2 regions of the Lysinibacillus sp. FSL L8-0126 genome follow, and region 1 is predicted to be linked to the other one. Evidence: predicted binding sites of a transcription regulator. Region 1 holds the regulator's gene; the other holds the start of a gene.
What was found. The regulator Rex, encoded in region 1, represses fermentation and respiration genes when NADH is low (regulators of the CRP and FNR family bind a similar motif). The targets are predictions, from matches to a motif close to TTGTGAAATATTTCACAA.
Positions count from the first base shown of each region.

Region 2: a site for Rex is predicted at 3,700-3,717, ahead of MHI34_RS10475 (cytochrome ubiquinol oxidase subunit I). Genes of this name have one in related genera too.

Region 1 covers NZ_CP152028.1:2,038,911-2,046,428, forward strand. The annotation lists gene MHI34_RS09980 (ATP-binding cassette domain-containing protein) at 1-1,149, opposite strand, end outside; gene MHI34_RS09985 (redox-sensing transcriptional repressor Rex) at 1,403-2,038, shown strand; gene MHI34_RS09990 (twin-arginine translocase TatA/TatE family subunit) at 2,204-2,389, shown strand; gene tatC (twin-arginine translocase subunit TatC) at 2,407-3,231, shown strand; gene MHI34_RS10000 (type II CAAX endopeptidase family protein) at 3,309-4,073, opposite strand; gene groES (co-chaperone GroES) at 4,245-4,529, shown strand; gene groL (chaperonin GroEL) at 4,660-6,291, shown strand; gene MHI34_RS10015 (iron ABC transporter permease) at 6,993-7,518, shown strand, end outside.
Region 2 covers NZ_CP152028.1:2,152,719-2,160,236, forward strand. The annotation lists gene gatA (Asp-tRNA(Asn)/Glu-tRNA(Gln) amidotransferase subunit GatA) at 1-275, shown strand, start outside; gene gatB (Asp-tRNA(Asn)/Glu-tRNA(Gln) amidotransferase subunit GatB) at 277-1,704, shown strand; gene MHI34_RS10465 (thioredoxin family protein) at 1,862-2,425, shown strand; gene MHI34_RS10470 (diacylglycerol kinase) at 2,499-3,413, shown strand; gene MHI34_RS10475 (cytochrome ubiquinol oxidase subunit I) at 3,968-5,314, shown strand; gene MHI34_RS10480 (cytochrome d ubiquinol oxidase subunit II) at 5,311-6,336, shown strand; gene MHI34_RS10485 (hypothetical protein) at 6,351-6,473, shown strand; gene rlmD (23S rRNA (uracil(1939)-C(5))-methyltransferase RlmD) at 6,583-7,518, shown strand, end outside.

The DNA of each region.
Region 1 (7,518 bases):
AAGAGGTGTTAAATCTTTCACAATTGTTTTTAATAATGTTGATTTACCAACCCCATTTGGTCCAACAAGGGCTATCCGATCCTCGCGAAAAGTGCGCAGGTTAATACCACTAGATATTAGCTGATCATCATAGCCGATTGTTAAATCATCGACGGATAAAACATCATTACCACTTTGACGTTCGATAGTAAAACCAAAACTAGCGGATTTCTCATCACCATCTGGCGATTCCATCCACTCAGTTCGTTCAAGCATTTTACGTCGACTTTGTGCCATTTTTGTTGTAGAGGCACGTGCAATATTCTTTTGGATAAAATCTTCTAGCTTGGCCTTTTCATCTTGCTGACGCTCAAAAAGTTTGACATCGCGTTCATAGGTTTTAGCCTTTTCATCTAAATAAGCACTGTAATTGCCTGTATATTTTGTAACACGATGACGTGACACCTCGTAGACAATGGAAACGACTTGGTCTAAGAAGTAGCGGTCATGGGAAACAATTAAAATAGCTCCTTCATAGCTCTTTAAATAAGATTCCAACCAAGATAATGTTTCGATATCTAAATGGTTCGTAGGCTCATCGAGAATTAAAAGGTCTGGTTTACTAAGTAAAAGCTTAGCCAGTGCTAAACGTGTGCGTTGTCCACCAGATAGTGAGCTGATGGGTTTATCATAGTCTTCGGGATAGAACTGCATTCCATGAAGCACTGAACGTATGTCCGATTCATATTGATAGCCGCCAGCATCCTTAAAAGTATGCTGTAGTTGATCGTATTCCGACATAACTTTCGCATACAGAGTGGAATTTTCGTAAACGGTAGGATCAGCCATCTGCTGTTCGAGCGAGCGGAGCGTTTGTTCTTGAGCTAAAAGCGGTTCGAAAATGGTCATCATTTCATCCCAAATAGTTAACGTAGAATTTAATCCAGCATGTTGCTCTAAATAGCCAACCTGAACGCCCTTTGGGATAATGATATCCCCAGAGTCATAGGACATTTGACCAGCGATTATTTTTAATAAAGTCGATTTACCTGCACCGTTTCGCCCTACTAAGGCAACGCGATCACGGTGTTGAACTTCTAATTTAACACCACTTAAAATTTCATCTGCAAGAAAGGATTTAGTTAGTTGATTGACCTGTAAAACAATCATTCTTGACACCTCAATTCTACCTTAGTGTAATGGATGAACGATTTGCATGCAATGTAGGTGCTTTACTTATTCCTAGCAGTCATGTAAGATTGAAACGATTTCTTTTTAGTTAGTTGCGTACAAAGCGCCATTAACTAAAGAGAAATACGCTAGTGGATTGCAAAAATGTTGTATATAGTTAAGGATAAATGTATTAAAATTAGTAGTTAAATACAGTAAAATTGATTGAGGTTCATCATAAGGAGGAGAAAGTTTGAAACAAGAATTAAAAATCCCACAAGCCACTACAAAAAGACTTCCTCTTTACTATCGATTTATTCAAAACTTTGCACAAGAAGGTATGGAACGTATTTCGTCGAAGGAACTGAGTGAAGCGATGAAAATAGATTCTGCAACGATTCGCCGTGATTTTTCTTATTTTGGCGCTCTTGGTAAAAAGGGCTATGGCTATGATGTGCAGCATTTATTACAATTTTTTAGCCAGACGCTTGATCAACATGAAGCGACAAAAGTAGCGTTAATTGGCGTGGGGAATTTGGGCAGTGCATTATTAAAATATAATTTTCAAAAAAACCATAATACACATATTGTCGTAGCATTCGATTCTAAAGCACCGAAGGATGGCAAAATGATTAGTAATATTCCTGTTTTTCATCCAGATTTGCTGGAGGAGAAGTATGCTGAATACGGTGCAGAGCTTGCGATTTTAACCGTTTCACCACGCTCCGCACAAAAAATGGCGGATCGTTTAGCAGCAATGAATGCAAAAGGTATTTTAAACTTTACACCAGAACGGTTAACAGTACCAGATAGAATGCAGCTCTTAACCATTGATTTATCGGTAGAATTGCAAGCGCTTATCTATTTAATTCGTAATCAGGAAGTGTGAAAATAATACATATTTTTAAGTGTAATTCACCATTTCTGTCAAATAATATTTTTTAATAAAATGCGGGTAAACCTATGAGAGAGACGAAAAACTTTCACATATAATTAGTTAGCAAAATGGCGAAATATGCGTTAAAATGATGGATATAAAGAGGAGGTGGCTGTAATGGGTGGAATTGGTCCTATGAGCCTCATTATTATCGGAATTGTCGCGTTATTAATTTTTGGCCCTAAGAAGTTACCAGAGCTTGGTAAGGCATTTGGTTCAACACTACGTGAATTCAAAAATGCTACTAAAGGTTTAGCCGACGAAGATGATGATGACAAGAAAAAGAAAGAACTAGATAAGTAAGTTAGGATGTTTGAGGAATGAATCCAAAAGATCTAACTGTCATTGAGCATATAGAAGAATTAAGAAAACGGCTGTTCATTGTTGCCGTTTTCTTTGTTCTCGCTATGGCTGGCGGCTTTTTCGTCGCAAAGCCGCTTGTTAAATACCTTCAAATGACTGGAGCAAAATATAATATTGAGCTTCATGCATTTGACGTAGTCACACCACTTGCAATTTATATCCAAGTTGTTTTTATAATTGCCTTTATTCTTTCATCGCCAGTGTTGATGTATCAATTGTGGTCGTTTATTAGCCCTGGATTAAGAGAAGTAGAACGTAAAGCCACTCTAAGCTATATACCATATTCATTTCTATTGTTTATTGCAGGGTTATCTTTTTCGTACTTTTTACTCTTCCCGTATGTCATAAAATTCATGATGAATTTATCGAATGATTTGGAGATACAGCAAACCATTGGTATACATGAGTATTTTACATTTTTGTTTAAGCTTACAATACCCTTTGGTTTTCTATTCCAGTTACCGATTGTTGTTTTATTCTTTTCGCGAATTGGTATATTAAGTCCAGATTTACTAATTCGAATTCGTAAATATTCATACTTTGGTTTATTTGTATGTGCAGCGATTATTGCACCGCCTGAGTTGGCGTCACATTTAATGGTTTCTGTGCCATTGTTTATCTTGTATGAAATTAGTATTATGATTTCTCGGATTGGTTATAAGAAATATCTTAAATCAGAGGAAATTCGTTTAAAAGAAGAACAGGAAGCGGAGCAAAAGCGTCAAATTGAAGAGGCGCTTGAGCAGCAACGACGACAAATAGAAGAATTGAATCAACAGTAATAGATAAAGCTCGGTGCCCTCAATGGGACACCGAGCTTTTGTGTTCTAATTCCGCTTTACGATGACTTTACAAAAAATTATTGCATTTTTTCTAGTTCTTGAAGAAACTTTTGCAATGGCTCTGCATAGAATTGTACAAGTGTCACAAATCCATTAAGCATAACGTGTGCGATAATAGAAGTCCAAATGCGTTTTGTTTTGTGATATAAAAAGGCAAATATTAAGCCACAAATGGTATAAAGCAAGATATGCGAGAAGTCGAAGTGGATAATCGCAAAGAATATGGCACTTACTATAGCCGCCACCCAGAAATTTGTTGTTTGGACAAGCGAGCCAAATATGACTCTGCGGAAGACGAATTCTTCTAAAATAGGCCCAAATACAACAATCGCTAATATAGCAACGGGAGCACCTTGAGCTATAGCGACGATATCTGCGGTATTTTGGGAACCTCCTTCGATACCGAAAACAGCCATCTCAATAGCGGCACCAATCATTTGACCAAAAAACACGAGGAAGAAACCGAAGATTCCCCAAACAATTGTAAGAGGGATCGTTTCCTTTTTTCCTTGATAAATGTTCCAAAAGGCTTTATCACGAGATGTTAGGATTAAGCTTAAAATGAGCGCAATAGCAAAACTAAGGGCAATATACCAGCCTTGAGTAATGGGAGCCGCTTGTTCAGAAGCTAGACCAGTTATCTTCATAACGAGCTTATGAAACGGTAAGAGCAGCCATCTGCTTGAAATCTGCATCAAGATATAAATTAATAAGACATACAGGGCTGTTTTTTTATGTTTCGTTATTTTTTGAGAATTAGTCACAGTCAAAATCCTTTCCATTCATATGCTTCCTTTCTATTGTAGAGGAATATGGAAAGAAAACAAAATTTTTCGAAGTTCTGGCTTGCAAAAAAAAGTGTGATTGATTATCATAATAATTGTGTTAGCACTCATTGATATAGAGTGCTAATAAATTTTAACAATTATTTAATTATTAGGAGGTTGTTTCACTTGTTAAGACCACTAGGAGATCGTATTGTAATTGAACTAATCGAGGTAGAAGAGAAATCTGCATTCGGTATTGTACTACCTGACTCTGCAAAAGAAAAACCACAAGAGGGTAAAGTAGTAGCAGTTGGGACAGGTCGTGTATTAGAGAACGGGCAACGTGTAGAGCTTGACGTTAAAGTTGACGACCGCATTATTTTCTCTAAATACGCTGGAACAGAAGTTAAATTTGAAGGTAATGAATACCTAATTTTACGCGAAAGCGATATTCTTGCAATTATTGAATAAGTACATTATTCACACCTTAAATAAAGGTGAAGGCTTATTGTTTGTTTAACGAAAATGACAATAAGATGAAATTGATATAAATATATTGAAGAAGCTTAACGAATATTCCATTTCAGGAGGGTAAATTCTCATGGCAAAAGATATTAAATTCTCAGAAGACGCTCGTTCATTAATGTTACAAGGTGTAGATAAATTAGCGAATACAGTAAAAGTAACATTAGGACCAAAAGGGCGTAATGTTGTTTTAGAAAAAAAATTCGGTTCACCACTTATTACAAATGATGGTGTAACAATCGCTAAAGAAATCGAGCTAGAAAACCCATATGAAAACATGGGGGCAAAATTAGTAGCAGAGGTTGCTTCTAAGACAAATGAAATCGCTGGTGACGGTACAACAACAGCAACAGTATTAGCACAAGCAATTATTCGTGAAGGCTTGAAAAACGTTACGGCTGGTGCAAATCCTGTAGGTATCCGCAAAGGTATTGATAAAGCAGTTGCTGCTGCACTTACAGAATTACACGCTATTTCTCGTCCAGTAAGCAATAAAGAAGAAATTGCACAAGTTGCTGCTATTTCTGCTGCAGATGATGAAGTTGGACAACTGATCGCTGAAGCAATGGAGCGTGTTGGTAACGACGGCGTTATTACAATCGAAGAATCTAAAGGCTTCACAACAGAACTTGATGTAGTAGAAGGTATGCAGTTTGACCGTGGCTATGCTTCACACTACATGGTAACTGACACAGATAAAATGGAAGCGGTTCTTGATAACCCATACATTTTAATTACTGATAAAAAAATTACAAACATTCAAGAAGTATTACCATTATTAGAACAAGTGGTACAACAAGGTCGTCCATTAGTAATCATTGCTGAAGACGTGGAAGGTGAAGCACTTGCAACGCTTGTTGTGAACAAGCTTCGTGGTACATTCAATGCTGTAGCAGTAAAAGCACCAGGCTTCGGTGATCGTCGTAAAGCAATGCTTGAAGATATCGCTATCCTAACTGGTGGTCAAGTAATTACTGAAGAATTAGGCTTAGACCTAAAATCAGCGGATATTTCTTCACTTGGACGTGCAGCAAAAGTTGTTGTAACAAAAGACAACACAACAATCGTTGAAGGTGTTGGCGGTGCAGACGCAATCGAAGGACGCATTGGTCAAATCCGTGCACAACTTGCTGAAACAACATCAGAATTCGATAAAGAAAAATTACAAGAACGTCTTGCAAAATTAGCAGGTGGCGTAGCAGTTATCAAAGTTGGTGCTGCAACAGAAACTGAGCTTAAAGAACGTAAACTTCGTATTGAAGATGCCCTAAACTCTACTCGTGCCGCTGTTGAAGAAGGTATCGTATCAGGTGGTGGTACAGCCCTTCTTAACGTCTATGCAGCAGTGGAAAAAGCAGCTGAATCAGTAGACGGCGACGTAGCTACAGGTGTGAAAATCGTTTTACGTGCTTTAGAAGAACCAGTTCGCCAAATCGCTAATAACGCTGGTCTTGAAGGTTCAATCATCGTGGATCGCCTAAAACGTGAAGAAGTTGGCATTGGTTTCAATGCAGCTACTGGCGAATGGGTAAACATGATGGAAGCAGGCGTAGTGGACCCAGCAAAAGTAACTCGTTCAGCTTTACAAAACGCAGCATCAGTTGCAGCGCTATTCTTAACAACAGAAGCAGTTGTAGCAGATATTCCAGAAGCAGCACCAGCAATGCCAGATATGAGCGGCATGGGCGGTATGCCAGGCATGATGTAAGTTTTAGTTTCAGCTAAAATTTTTGACTAAACATAACCACTTTCCATAACTTTATGGGAAGTGGTTTTTATAATGAATAGCTTAAATGTACAGCGCTTGTAACAAGTATATCGCTCTATATTTGTCCCATTTAGTACCCTTTTTCCAATGAGCTCTATTTATAGTCGATGATCCATTTAACAGCAGGGTGATTTCATCATAGCTCCAATAAATTGTTTAAATTCACCTCCATCATCGATTACTGATTTTCCTGTTGCCTACCCTTTAGTCAAGGTAGTTAGGCGAGGGGGATTCCAATTGCAATTCTCCTATAGCTAATTCCTCTAGTTCAACAATGAGATAATCATAAACCAAATAAAACAGACCAATAGTTAAAAATAAAAGCGAGCATTTTCGCATTCAATTGTTGATTATATTTAGTTAATTAGAAATTCCTAAATTTTCTCTTCTATATAATAAATGGGATTTCTAAACTTATTGTTGTGATGCTCAACGAAAAAATAATTTTAGTGAATGAAAGCGCCATTAGTGGATTATTCATCTACTAAATGTATGAATAATCTATAATTAAAAATTTTCCTGTTGTTTTTCAAAAGATTATCACTTACAATACAAAATGAAAATGATAATCGTTATCATTAACTAATAGTTTGTTAGATAGAGGTGAAATCTTGGATAATCAGGAAGCTAACAGAATAGGAATGGGCAATATTTATTATGTTATTATCTTGCTTTTAATAGGCGCCATTTTAATATCTGCCGTTTTTTCTGTATCAATAGGACAAGTCAGCATACCTTTTAAGCAATCAATGGATATTTTGCTACATACTATATCCAACGGGAAGCTTGGCTCGCTTGATAGTGTGGATAGTGAATCCTACTTGAATATTATTTTACAGGTCAGAATGCCTCGTGTGGTTTTTGCATTATTGATTGGCGTTGGACTTGCACTATGCGGGACTGTCATGCAGGCGGTTGTACAAAACCCCCTTGCTGATCCATACATACTTGGTATTTCTTCAGGGGCGTCATTGGGTGCAACCTTTGCCATTCTAGTTGGTTTTGGAAGTAGTGCATTGTTGGCACAGTTTGGGGTAGCCTTTGGAGCATTTGCAGGGGCGATGATTACCTCTATGGCAGTGCTGATCTTATCCAGCATTGGTGGTAAAGCGACATCAGTCAAACTTGTTTTATCAGGTGTTGTCATTGGAGCATTATGTAGTTCTT
Region 2 (7,518 bases), 110 kb from region 1:
TCATTGGGCCTACATCCCCAACACCAGCATTTAAAATTGGTGAAAACGTCGATGATCCGATGACAATGTATGCGAACGATATTTTAACAATCCCGATGAACTTAGCTGGAGTACCTGCTATTTCAATTCCATGTGGCTTTGAAAACGGACTACCACTTGGTTTACAAATTATTGGTAAATACTTCGATGAAGCAACTATTTACCGTGTAGCTCATGCTTTTGAACAAGCAACAGAGTTCCATAAACAAGTTCCTCAAATGTGGGAGGGAAAATAACATGAACTTTGAAACAGTCATTGGTTTAGAAGTACACGTTGAGTTGAAAACAAACTCAAAAATCTTCTCACCAGCACCAGCTCATTTTGGTGCTGAACCAAATACAAATACAACAGTAATTGATTTAGGGTACCCTGGTGTCCTACCAGTCCTTAACAAAAATGTAGTAGATTTCGCAATGCGTGCTGCACTTGCACTTAATATGGAAATCGAACAAGAAACAAAATTTGACCGTAAAAACTACTTCTATCCAGATAATCCGAAAGCTTATCAAATTTCACAATTTGATAAACCAATCGGTAAAAACGGCTGGATCGATATTGAAGTAGACGGCTATACAAAACGTATCGGTATTACACGTCTTCATATGGAAGAAGATGCTGGTAAACTTTCACATGCTGGGGATCACTCATTAGTTGACTTTAACCGTCAAGGTACACCACTTGTTGAGATTGTTTCTGAGCCAGACATTCGTACACCAAACGAAGCATATGCTTACCTAGAAAAATTAAAATCAATTATTCAATATACAGACGTATCTGATTGTAAGATGGAAGAAGGCTCATTACGTTGTGATGCCAACATTTCTCTTCGTCCGTATGGTCAAGAAGAATTTGGCACAAAAACGGAGCTTAAAAACCTGAACTCCTTCAACTATGTTCGTCGTGGTTTAGAGCATGAGGAATTACGTCAAGCAGATGTATTATTATCAGGCGGTATTATTGAGCAAGAAACACGTCGTTTCGATGAAAAAACAGGTAAAACAATTTTAATGCGTGTGAAAGAGGGAACAGATGATTACCGTTACTTCCCAGAGCCAGACTTAGTTCGTCTTTCGATTGATGATGCATGGCTAGAGAGAGTGAAATCAGAAATTCCTGAGCTTCCAGATGCTCGTAAAAAACGTTATGTAGAAGAATTAGGCTTAACACCATATGATGCAGGAGTTCTTGTTATTTCTAAAGAAATCTCAGACTTCTTCGAGGCAATGATTGTGAACGGTGCAGATGCGAAACTTTCTGCTAACTGGCTAATGGGTGATGTTTCAGCTTACTTAAATGCGGAACAAAAAGATCTTAAAGATACTGCACTAACACCAGAAAACCTTGCTGAGATGGTGAAATTGATCACTGACGGAACAATTTCTTCTAAGATCGGTAAAAAAGTATTTGCTGAATTAGTAGAAAACGGTGGTTCTGCACAGGATATTGTGAAGGCGAAAGGTTTAGTTCAAATTTCCGATGAAGGTGCACTGCTAGCCATCGTAACAGAAGTTTTAGATAACAATGCACAATCCATCGAAGACTTTAAAAATGGTAAAGATCGTGCGATTGGCTTCTTAGTTGGTCAAATTATGAAGGCAACAAAAGGTCAAGCCAACCCTCCAATGGTTAATAAATTATTACAACAAGAAATTGCCAAACGATAATACTCGTTGTAACATAATAGCCGAGAGAGCTTTATTGCTCCCTCGGCTATTAATTTTCAAAAATGTAACTAATTTGCAATTTATAACACTTAATAGTTGTTTAAAAAGAGTATTCATAGCAAAATATAGAATAGACAATAATAAGGGGGACGAGCCAATGAAAACTGAACAACAATATTTTCAAGAAGCTATTTCGATACAACAATATATGGAGAACATGACGACGTTGAAAGAAGAGAGCTTCCGTATTTATGATGGTTTTGAAGTGCCAACAAACGATGGCTTCATCGAATTACTAAAAGATAAGCAGCCAAAAATTTTAACTATTACAGAAGATTGGTGCGGAGACGCTATGTTAAACAACCCTATTATTCGTCGTGTTGCTGAAGCGGCAGGGTTAGAAATGCGTACCGTTTTTCGCGATGCTGATACAGAGTTAATTGATCGTTATTTAACAAACGGTGGTCGTGCTATCCCGATTTATCTGTTGTTAGATGATGCAGGTGAGGTTGTAGGAAAATGGGGACCACGTGCGCCTGAATTACAAGAGTTAGTCGTAACGAAACGAGCGAGTTTACCAGATAAAGAAGATCCAACATTTGAAGAAGCTCAAAAAGCTCTTTATGCAGAAATTCGAGAGGAAAATATCTCGAACTCAACTTACTGGACGTATGTCTATGAGGACTTTAAAAAACAGGTAACAAACGCATTACAAAAATAACAAGAGCATTGCAACATTTCAACGTAGAATTTCGTTGAATGAAATAGAATCTTATGAAGCAGGAAGGTATGTTATGAAACGAGCAAGAATCATTTATAATCCTACATCTGGACGCGAAGTATTTAAGAAACATCTACCAGAGGTGTTGGAAAAACTAGAGGTAGCAGGCTATGAGACATCCTGTCATGCAACAACATGTGAGGGAGATGCAACGCTTGCAGCAAAAAATGCGGTAGAGCGTGGTTTTGATATCATCATCGCAGTTGGTGGAGATGGCACATTAAATGAAGTTGTTTCAGGTGTAAGTCCATTTGAAAACCGTCCGAAAGTTGGTCTAATTCCGATGGGCACTACAAATGATTTTGCCCGTGCTGTGCATATTCCTCGAAATATTGATGAGGCTGTAGACATTATAATTCAAGGCGACACATTACCAGTGGACGTGGGTCTCTTAAATGGCGAACGCTATTTCATTAATATTGCTGCTGGGGGACGCATTACAGAACTCACTTATGAAGTACCAAGTAAAATGAAAACAATGCTTGGTCAGTTAGCCTATTATGTAAAGGCAGTAGAAATGATTCCATCCATCAAAGCTTCCCATATGCGTATTGAATATGATGGCGAAGTATTTGATGGGGACGCCATGATGTTCCTATGTGGTTTAACGAATTCAGTAGGTGGCTTTGAAAAACTTGCCCCTGATGCGAGTATTAATGATGGTTACTTTACAGTAATAGTACTGAAAAAAGTAAGCCTTCCAGAGTTTATTCAACTAGCTGCTATGGCATTACGAGGCGAACATTTAAATGACGATCGTGTCATTTATAAAAAAGCCAGCGTTGTCAAAGTCACGACTGAAAACGAAGTCCATCTTAACCTAGATGGCGAATATGGCGGAGACGCACCGGCTACATTTGAAAATCTGAAGCGTCACATTGAAATCTTTGTCCCACTTGCAGATATTCGAGAAGAAGACCGTATTTAATCAATCCAAAAAGCTCATCCTATTTTAGTTGGATGAGCTTTTTGGATTCTATCTGATCGTACTTATAAAAGTAAGGGATCTGCATATTAGGAAGTCCCCTAAAGAGAAAAGCTTCACCACTCCCAAAAATATCTACCCCCCCACACTCCCAAAGTTAACCTTCCCAATAGAAGCCGAAAACCAGAACTGTGCCACATAAGAATCTCTGAAAACCTACTTAATCCGATTGCTTCCTTTATTAAATTGGAATGGACTAAATTATACAATTTTATCTTTAGAACTTAGATTGTGAATGAATTTAGAAAAATGTTTGGCAAATGTGCGTATATTAGTTGAACAAAATTTGAAACCTTAATAATAGCCTGAAATTTCGGTCCGTTATTAAGGTTTTATTCGTTGTAATAGTGGAAAATGGGGGTATGGATAAGGGAAAGGAAGTGTTGCCTTTGTATAAGTCACAAGAAAAGAAACTTATATGGATAAGTTTTGGTGTTGCAATTATTATGCTACTTTCCATTCTTGGAAGAATATTTGGAAGTTAGGGGGGCAATGAGATGATTAATGAATCAGCAGTCTTTTGGAGTCGAGCATTAACGGAGTTAACATTATCGTTCCATATTATTTATGCAACGATTGGTGTAGGTGTCCCGTTGATGATTATGATTGCTCAATGGACTGGGTATAAAAAGAATGATGAGCATTATATCTTAATGGCGAGACGTTGGGCGCGTGGTTTTGTTATTACTGTGGCCGTAGGTGTTGTAACAGGAACTGCCATTGGCTTACAGCTTTCATTATTGTGGCCTAACTTTATGCAACTTGCTGGTCAAACGATTGCATTACCATTGTTTATGGAAACGTTTGCATTTTTCTTTGAAGCTATATTTTTAGGGATCTATTTATATACATGGGACCGCTTTGATAGTCAGAAAAAACATATGCTACTATTAATTCCTGTCGCTGTTGGAGCGTCGATGTCAGCGGTCTTCATTACAATTGTTAATGCTTTTATGAATGCACCACAAGGATTTGATATTGTAAACGGAGAACTTGTCAATATTCAACCTTTTTTAGCGATGTTTAACCCGGCCATGCCGACAAAGGTAGCGCATGTACTTGTGACAGCGTATATGACATCAGCATTTGTACTAGCAGCTATTGCGGGATACAGAATGTTAAAAGGCTCTAAGCATGTATACCATAAAAAATCCTTGCTTTTACTTATGAAAATTGGCTTAATTTTCTCCATAGCTGCTGCTGTAATTGGAGATTTTTCAGGAAAATACTTAGCTGAATATCAACCCGAAAAACTAGCCGCTGCAGAATGGCATTTTGAAACAGAGGGTAAAGCATCGCTTGTATTATTTGGTGTATTAGATGGAGAAGAAGTAAAATACGCTATTAAAATTCCGTATGCTTTGAGCATTCTTGCACATTTTAATCCTAACGCAGAGGTAATTGGCTTAGATCAATTTGCGGAGGAGGATTTACCACCACTCTATATTCATTATCTCTTTGATATTATGGTGTCCATTGGTATGTTTATGGTGCTAGTTTCATTACTTTATGTTGTAGGGAAAGCACGGGGCTGGCAGTTTATACATTCACGGTGGTATCGATGGATCATTGTGGCGGGTGGCCCACTCTCTATCATTGCCATTGAAGCAGGCTGGTGGCTTGCAGAGGTTGGACGTCAACCATGGATTCTTTATGGTTTGATGCGAACACCAGAAGGAGCCACAACGAGTGATCATGTGGATTTAATGCTGTTGTTGTTTGCAGGTGTATATGCAGTATTAGCGGTAGGAAGTATTGTCGTCTTGGTGCGAATGTTTAAAAAGAATCCAATTGAGCGTGAAATTGAAGATCGCCACTCTGAAAAAGGCGGTGACATCCTATGACGTTAGAGGTATTAGGTATTTCCGTATTATGGATTTTTCTATTTGGCTATGTCATTGTCGCATCCATTGATTTTGGTGCAGGCTTCTTCAACGCTTATAGCCTACTAATTGGTAAAAATCATATTTTAACAAATATTATTAAACGTTATTTATCGCCTGTCTGGGAAGTAACCAATGTCTTTTTAGTATTCTTCTTCGTAGGGATCGTTGGATTTTTCCCACAAACTGCTTTTTATTACGGAACGATTTTACTTGTGCCAGTCAGTATTTCGCTTGTACTGTTAGCAATTCGTGGCTCCTACTATGCCTTTGAATCGTATGGCACGCGAGGACATATAGGGTATACGCTGACATACGGTGTGGCAGGTTTATTAATTCCCGCTTCCTTATCTGTTGTTTTTGCCATTGCTGGTGGAGGCTATGTTGATCTGATTGATGGGCAACCTGTGCTAAACTACTGGACTTTATATACAAGTCCATTTGCTTGGAGCATTGTGGTACTGAGCATCGCTGCTGTGCTGTATATTTCAGCCGTATTTTTAACGTGGTATGCTCATAAAGCAAATGACGTAGAAGCGACTAAACTGATGCGAAAATATGCACTTGTTTGGGCAGCACCGTTAATGATTAGTGCACTGGGCATTATGTATGAAATGAAATCCATTAACCCAGAAAGTTATAGTCACATGGTGAATTTATGGTGGATGTTTGCGATTTCAGCTGTCTTATTTATTATTACAGTGATGCTCATTGCCATGCGTAAAAAGTACGGACTTGCAGTTGGGCTTCTTATTGCTCAATTTGCTGTAGCCTTCTTTGCATATGGGATAGCACAATATCCATACTTACTGTATCCGTATTTAACAATTTATGATAGTTTTACAAGCACACAAATGGCGGTTGCTTTAGTCATCGCATTTATTTTAGGGCTGTGCCTTCTTCTTCCTTCACTCTATTTATTGATGAAACTATTCTTGTTCAATAAAAACTATGTGACAGGAAAAGAAGACAATCACGCATAGGAGGAAATCAAGGTATGCAAAGTTTCTTAATTTTTTATGCACCTTTTATTGTCGTCATTCTTGGGATCTTGTGTGCATTTTGGTGGGCACCAAGGGATTATCATATTACAAAAGAGCAAGAAAAGAGTCGCGAATAGCGGCTCTTTTTTCAAGTTAGTGAGGAGAACAATATAACGGGCAAGTCTTGTTCTTTTTTCATTCGCCAACACATGCTACAATAAGGAGATTGAAATGGAGGATGTACGAATGTCAGCACCCGTGAAAAAAAATGATCGACTTTCAGTTTATATAGAAGATTTAACACATGATGGCAATGGCGTCGCAAAGGTTGATGGCTACCCACTATTTATACAAGGCGCACTTCCGAACGAAACAGCCGAAATCCATGTGATGAAAACCTTAAAAAATTATGGCTTTGCAAAAGTTGTAGATATTATTAAGCCATCTTCAGATCGAGTAGCAGCACCCTGTGATTATTTCAAGCAATGTGGCGGCTGTCAATTACAGCATTTATCCTATGAGGGGCAGTTAAAGTGGAAAGAAAATATGGTGCGCAATGTGATGCAGCGCATTGGTAAAATTAATGCACCTGTTCTTCCTGTAAAAGGAATGGAAGAGCCTTGGCATTACCGTAATAAAGCGCAAATCCCCTTCTCTGTAAATGAAGAAGGACAAGCGATTGCAGGTTTTTATAAAACAAAAACGCATAGCATTGTAGATATGGATCGTTGCTTAATTCAAACAGGAGAAGCGGACGCCATTCTTGCAGGCTTGAAAAAGGAATTAACGGCGATAGGAATTCGCCCTTACAATGAGCATACACACGAAGGAATGCTGCGACACGTTGTCATTCGTAAAGCACGAGCAACAGGTGAGGTCATGGTTGTCCTTGTAACAAAAAAGAAAAAGTTTCCACAAAAAGAGGCAGCCGTTGCAGTGATTCAAAGATTAGTTCCGAACGTTACGTCGATTATGCAAAATGTGAATAATGAAAAAACCAATGTGATTTTTGGTGATGATACCATCAATCTTTGGGGCAAGGACATCATTATTGATACAATTGGCGATGTACGTTTTGAGATTTCAGCTCGTTCCTTCTATCAAGTCAACCCAGAGCAAACAGAGGTCCTCTATAAACAAGCACTTGATTATGCTAACTTGCAAGGGGATGAACGAGTGATT